Regions from separate parts of the Variovorax sp. GW460-12-1-14-LB1 genome, predicted to be linked through region 2. Evidence: riboswitches for the same ligand, from Rfam matches in the RefSeq annotation. Region 2 holds a riboswitch; the other holds the start of a gene.
The links. Region 2 has a riboswitch for glycine ahead of AC07Y4_RS09850 (D-amino acid dehydrogenase). Riboswitches for the same ligand answer to the same signal wherever they lie in the genome.

Region 1: linked by a shared signal. The riboswitch ahead of gcvT (glycine cleavage system aminomethyltransferase GcvT) and the one ahead of AC07Y4_RS09850 (D-amino acid dehydrogenase) in region 2 are both predicted to bind glycine.

Annotation. Positions count from the first base shown of each region.
Region 1 is NZ_JBWKYF010000024.1:57,230-60,618, reverse strand. Features, by position in the region: gene AC07Y4_RS14700 (L,D-transpeptidase Cds6 family protein) at 30-503, shown strand; gene AC07Y4_RS14695 (hypothetical protein) at 600-1,136, shown strand; glycine riboswitch at 1,168-1,258, shown strand; glycine riboswitch at 1,271-1,375, shown strand; gene gcvT (glycine cleavage system aminomethyltransferase GcvT) at 1,423-2,604, shown strand; gene gcvH (glycine cleavage system protein GcvH) at 2,676-3,047, shown strand; gene gcvP (aminomethyl-transferring glycine dehydrogenase) at 3,105-3,389, shown strand, end outside.
Region 2 is NZ_JBWKYF010000014.1:30,489-33,877, reverse strand. Features, by position in the region: gene rfbD (dTDP-4-dehydrorhamnose reductase) at 1-429, opposite strand, end outside; gene rfbB (dTDP-glucose 4,6-dehydratase) at 426-1,505, opposite strand; glycine riboswitch at 1,624-1,714, shown strand; glycine riboswitch at 1,759-1,865, shown strand; gene AC07Y4_RS09850 (D-amino acid dehydrogenase) at 1,957-3,264, shown strand; gene AC07Y4_RS09845 (RtcB family protein) at 3,284-3,389, opposite strand, start outside.

The DNA.
Region 1 (3,389 bases), on a different contig from region 2:
AGACAAGAAGAAGGAAAGAGAAGGACGCCATGCACCGAATCGTCGCCCAGGGCAGCAGCCTTGTCGCTGCCGGCTTGCTGGCCACCGCCGGTATCGCGGCCACGCCGGCCGCCGCGCCCGTTGCAGCCGTTGCGCCAGCAGCCGCCCCCGCCAATCCCGTCACCCACCTCGCCGAAGTGGAAACCGCCGTGCGCGCCTGGGCCGCCGCCTGGTCCGCGCGCGACGTCGAGCGCTACCTCGCCGCCTACGCGAGCGACTTCACCCCCGCGCGCGGCCAGACCCGCGAGCGCTGGGAGGCCGACCGGCGCGCCCGCATCACGGGCAAGTCGCGCATCAGCGTGGGCATCGAGGGGCTGGTGATCAGCGTCCAGGGCACCTCGGCCAGCGCGCAGTTCCGGCAGGTCTACAGCGCCGACGCGCTCACCGAGACCGACCGCAAGACGCTCGAGCTGCAGCGCGTGGGCCCGCGCTGGCTGATCCGCAAGGAGAGCGCGGGCAACTGACGCGCACCGCCTTGTCCCTGTAAGGCAAATGGTTCACGAAGATGTCACCACTTGCAACGATGCTGCAGCCTTCGACCTCCGAAAGCTGTGGCCGCCATGTTCCCCACCAAGACCGAGAAGGCACGCGACGAACTCCAGGCCGGGCAGCGCACGCTCAGCCAGCGTGAACGCGCCCTGCTGCTCATGGCCGACGGCCGGCGCTCGCTGACCGACTTCAGCCCGCTGTTCCCCAGCCGCGTCGAGGCCGAGCAGGCGATCCAGGGGCTGATGCAGCGCGGCTACCTGCAGGTCGCGCGCCCGGTCGCGCCGCCTCCTGCACCGGCCCCCACGCCCGTCCCCGCCGCCGAGCCGATCCAGGTCGCCACCTCGGCCGACAGCTTCGACGGCAAGCGCTCGCTGGCCACCACGCGCATGTTCCTGTTCGACATCTGCGAGCGCATGTTCGTGCGCCGCGACCCGCGCTTCGCCAACCAGATGCGCGACGCCCTGCGCGAGGCCCGTGACCGCGAGGCCATGCTGACCATCGCCGCACTGATGCTCTCCGAGATCGAGAAGGCCGCCGGCCCCGAGCGCGCCGACTCGCTGCGCGAGCGCATCGACAAGCTGCTGCCGCCGGCGGAAACCGTGCACTGAGCTGCCAGCCCCGGCCCCGCGATCCACTACACTCGCCGGGTCAGGAGAGAGCCCCGCGCGACGGGGCCGCCGAAGGCGCAGGGGTTCCCCGAACGCTCAGGCAAAAGGACTGACAAGACGCCGGCAACCACCGGCGTTTCCTTGCTGGAGAGAGGCCGTGGCATTGCATGCGGCCCACCGAAGGAGCAAACCCCGATCGTGGGGCGAATCTCTCAGGTAAAGCGGACAGCAGGGGTGGCCCGTGGCGTTGCAGCCATGGATTTCGACTGCCCCTTTGGAGTGCCCCGTGGCCGCTTCCTCCGCTTCCGCTTCTTCGGATACTCAACTTCTCAAGACCCCGCTGTACGACCTCCACGTCGAGTTGGGCGCCCGCATGGTGCCCTTCGCCGGCTATTCGATGCCGGTCCAGTACCCCGCCGGCCTCATGGCCGAGCACAAGCACACGCGCGATGCGGCCGGCCTGTTCGACATCTCGCACATGGGCCAGCTGCGCCTGGTCGGCCCCGATGCCGCCGCCGCCTTCGAAACCCTGATGCCCGTCGATGTGGTCGATCTGCCCGCCGGCAAGCAGCGCTACGGCCTGCTGCTGAACGACGAGGGCGGCATCCTCGACGACCTGATGTTCTTCAACGAAGGCAATGGCTCGCTCTTCGTGATCGTGAACGGCGCCTGCAAAGTGGCCGACATCGCCCACATCCAGGACAAGATCGGCGCGCGCTGCCAGGTGCAGCCCCTGCCCGACCACGCCCTGCTGGCACTGCAAGGTCCGCAGGCTGCGGCCACGCTGGCGCGCCTGTCGCCCGGCATCGAGCGCTTCGTGTTCATGACCGGCGGCGCGGTGCAGATCGGCGGCATCGCCGCCTTCGTCACCCGCAGCGGCTACACCGGCGAAGACGGCTTCGAGATCTCGGTGGCCGCAAAAGACGCCGACGCCCTCGCCCGCCTGCTGCTCGCACAGCCCGAGGTGAAGCCCGTCGGCCTGGGCGCGCGCAACTCGCTGCGGCTCGAAGCCGGCCTGTGCCTGTACGGCAACGACATCGACACCACCACCACCCCGGTCGAAGCCTCGCTCAACTGGGCCATCCAGAAGGTGCGCCGCGCGGGCGGTGCGCGCGAAGGCGGCTTCCCGGGCGCGGCCAAGGTGCTGGCCCAGCTGGCCGCCGTCGCCTCGGGCGCGGCCGGCCACACCGACCACAAGACGCTCACGCGCAAACGCGTCGGCCTCGTGGCGCTCGAACGCATTCCGGTGCGCGACGGCACGCTGCTGCAGTCGCTCGAAGGCCACGACATCGGCACCGTCACCAGCGGCCTGCTCGGCCCCACGGCCGACCGCTGCGTGGCCATGGGCTACGTGGCCGCCGCCTTCGCCGAGCCCGGCACGCGCGTGCAGGCCATCGTGCGCGGCAAGCCGGTGCCGATGGAGGTGTCGACGATGCCTTTCGTGCCGACGCGCTACTACCGCGGCTGACCGACACTGAACCCCGCAGACCCGGCTAGGCTCTGCATCCCGATTCCATTTTTTCCACGAGGAGTTTTTTCATGAGCATCAAATACACCAAGGACCACGAATGGGTGGCGGCCGAAGGCGGCGCCGCCACCGTCGGCATCACCGTGCATGCGCAGGACGCGCTGGGCGATGTGGTGTTCGTCGACCTGCCTGAAGTGGGCAAGACCTTCGCGCAGGGCGAGGTCGCCGGTGTGGTCGAGTCGGTGAAGGCCGCCGCCGATGTGTTCATGCCCGTGTCGGGCGAGATCACCGAAGTGAACGAAGCGCTGCGCGCCGACCCGTCGCTGGCCAACAGCGACCCGCTGGCCGCCGGCTGGTTCTTCAAGGTCAAGCTGAGCGAGCCCGCGCAGCTCGACGCCCTGCTCGACGCCGCCAGCTACGACAAGTTCGCCGCCGAATCCTGATCCGCTGAACAGCAGCTTCCTCGCACCTTCGTTCCTTCTCCCCGAGCCTTCACCGCCATGCCGATTCCCGCCCTTCCCTCTTTGCAAGAACTAGAGAACGCCGAAGAATTCCTCGCCCGCCACATCGGCATCGATGCGGCGGACGAGGCGCGCATGCTGCCGGTGATCGGCTCGGAAACGCGCGCGGAGCTCATCGACGGCATCGTGCCCGCGGCCATCCGCCGCGCCCGGCCGATGCGCCTGCCCGCGCCGGTCACCGAGGCCGACGCGCTGGCCGAGCTGAAGACGCTGGCGTCGAAGAACAAGGTGTTCAAGAGCTTCATCGGCCAGGGCTACTACGGC
Region 2 (3,389 bases):
GCAATGCTGCGCCACCAACTGCTCGCCTTCGAGCTTGGTCTGGCCGTACACGCTGAGCGGGCCGGTCGCGTCGTCTTCTTTCCAGGGTCGGGTGCCGCTGCCGTCGAAGACATAGTCGGTGGAGTAATGCACCATCAGCGCACCAATCTGCTGCGCGGCCTCCGCCACCACGCCGGGCGAGGTGGCGTTGAGCTTGCGCGCGAAGTCGGGCTCGCTCTCGGCCTTGTCGACGGCGGTGTGCGCGGCGGCATTGACGATGACGTCGGGGCGCACAGCCAGCACGGTTGCAGCCAGCTGCTCGGGACGGCTGAAGTCGGCGTGGAAGTCGGTGCTGTCGAAGTCCAGGGCGACCAGTTCGCCGAGCGGCGCGAGGCTGCGCTGCAACTCCCAGCCGACCTGTCCACCCTTGCCGAGCAGCAGCAACTTCATGCGGAAGCCTTTGCAGGTGCGGCGTCGTACTGCTTCTCGACCCATTCGCGGTAGGCGCCACTTTGCACGTTGCGCACCCACTCGCCGTTGGCGAGGTACCACTGGACGGTCTTGCGGATGCCGGTATCGAAGGTCTCGGCGGGCTTCCAGCCGAGTTCGCGCTCGAGCTTGCGTGCATCGATGGCGTAGCGGCGGTCGTGGCCCGGGCGGTCCGTGACGTAGGTGATCTGTTCCTTGTACGGCTTGCCGTCGGCGCGGGGGCTCAGTTCGTCGAGCAGCGCGCACACGGTGTTGACGATCTCGATGTTGGGCTTCTCGTTCCAGCCGCCGACGTTGTAGGTCTCGCCGAGCTTGCCGGCCTCGAGCACGCGGCGGATGGCGCTGCAGTGGTCCTTCACGTAGAGCCAGTCGCGCACCTGCATGCCGTCGCCGTACACGGGCAGGTTCTTGCCGGCCAGTGCGTTGACGATCATCAGCGGGATCAGCTTCTCGGGGAAGTGGAACGGGCCGTAGTTGTTCGAGCAGTTGGTGGTGACCACCGGCAGGCCGTAGGTGTGGTGCCAGGCGCGCACGAGGTGGTCGCTCGCGGCCTTGCTGGCCGAGTACGGGCTGTTGGGCTCGTACTTGTTCTCTTCGGTGAAGGCCGGGTCGGTCTTGGAGAGCGAGCCGTAGACCTCGTCGGTCGACACATGCAGGAAGCGGAAGGCCGCCTTCTGGTCGGCCGGCAGGGCGTTCCAGTAGCCGCGCACCGATTCGAGCAGGCGGAAGGTGCCGAGCACGTTGGTCTGCACGAAGTCTTCCGGACCGTGGATCGAACGATCCACGTGCGATTCCGCGGCAAAGTTCACGACGGCACGGGGTTTGTGCTCGGCCAGCAGGCGATCGAGCAGCGCGCTGTCGCCGATGTCGCCCTGCACGAAGACATGGTTCGCGTTGCCCTTGAGCGACGCCAGGGTCTCCAGGTTGCCCGCGTAGGTCAGCTTGTCGAGGTTCACGACGGGCTCGTTGCCCTGCGCGATCCAGTCGAGCACGAAATTGGCGCCAATGAAGCCTGCGCCGCCGGTAACCAGGATCATGGAGTCCCCTGCATGTAGAAAAAAGTTTGCTTTACCAAAAATCAACATTCAATTATCCCATCGGTGTGAAGTGCCGATGTACAGGGCTTGGCCGGCTTGCGGGGCCCGCCTACAATCGCCAACAATTGCAGGAGAGCGGGCCTCCACGGAGGCCCTACCGAAGGCGCAAACTCCCATAAACGCTCAGGTCGGCCCGACGAAATTCCAGGCAACGCCCAGGAACTTCGGCAAGGGGTCAGTACTGCACTCATCGATACAGCCGTCTGGAGAGCCGCCACGCCATGTGGCGCACCGAAGGAGCAAACCCGCTGCGGGTGCAGCAGGGTGAATCTCTCAGGTACCGAGGACAGGGGGAGCGGCAACTTGGACATCGGTCGTCCGGTTGCTTGCTATTTTTTCAATAGCACTCCACGCCCGCCGTTCAAGCGCTGCAAACTCAAAGGTACTTGCAATGCGTGTGATCGTTCTTGGCGCCGGCCTGCTCGGCGTGACTTCGGCCTATTACCTCCAGCAACTCGGCCACGAGGTGACCGTGATCGACCGGCAGGCCACCCCGGCCGCCGAAACCAGCTTCGCCAACGGCGGCCAGATCTCGGTCAGCCATGCCGAGCCGTGGGCCAATCCGAGCGCGCCGCTGAAGGTGCTGCAATGGCTCGGCAAGGAAGATGCGCCGCTGCTGTTCCGCATCCGCGCCGACATGCGCCAGTGGCTCTGGGGCCTGCAGTTTTTGCGCGAATGCACCCCCGCCCGCACCCGCCACAACATCGAACAGATCGTTCGTCTCGGTACATACAGCCGGGAAATGTTGCAGCAATTGCGTCGAGACACCGGCCTGAACTATGACCAGCGCACGCAAGGCATCCTGCACTTCTACACAACGCAAAAAGAATTCGACGGCGCCCTCGCGCCCGCCGAGCAGATGCGTGCCCTGGGCTGCGAGCGGCTGGTCATCTCGGCCGACGAGGCCATCAGGATCGAACCCGCCCTCGCCCACATCCGCCCCCAACTCGCTGGCGCCACCTACACCGCCGAAGACGAATCGGGCGACGCCAACCGCTTCGCGCGCGAGCTCGTGAAGCTGGCCGAGGCGGCCGGCGTGAAGTTCCTCATGAGCCACACGGTGACCGCGCTGCGCGAAGCCGGCGGCAGCATCGACCACGTCGAGGCGACCGACAACGAAGGCCGCTTCCAGCGCATCCGCGGCGATGCCTTCGTGCTCGCGATGGGTTCGCTGAGTCCGTTGTACGCCGCGCCGCTGGGCATCCGCCTGCCGATCTACCCCGCCAAGGGCTACTCGGTGACGCTCCCCGTCAAGGACGCATCGAAGGCGCATCAGGTCTCGCTGACCGACGACGAATACAAGCTGGTGTTCTCGCGCTACACCTCCGAGTCGGGCGACCGCCTGCGCATCGCCGGCACGGCCGAGCTCAACGGCTACGACCGCGACCTGAACCGCGTGCGCTGCGAAGCCATCGTGCGGCGCGTCGAAGAACTCTTCCCCGGCGCCGGCGACACCGAGCGCGCGCAGTTCTGGACCGGCCTGCGCCCGGCCACGCCGAGCAACGTGCCGTTGATCGGCAAGACCAAGTTGCCGAACCTGTTCCTCAACACCGGCCACGGCACGCTCGGCTGGACGCACGCCTGCGGCTCGGGCAAGTCGATCGCGCGCATCGTGAGCGGGCTGGCGCCCGAGGTCGACTTCGCGTTCGCCGGCATGCCGGCGCCCGCGCCACGCGCCGTGCAGCCCGCACTGGGCTGACACGACACGCGCCCTCGGGTCACGCCTTGAACGTGACCCAGGGCTTGAGCCGCACGGCGCAGCGGATGAGCCCCGCGCTTTCCTGCGCCTCGATCACCGCGCCGATCGGCTTGTAGGCCTGCGGC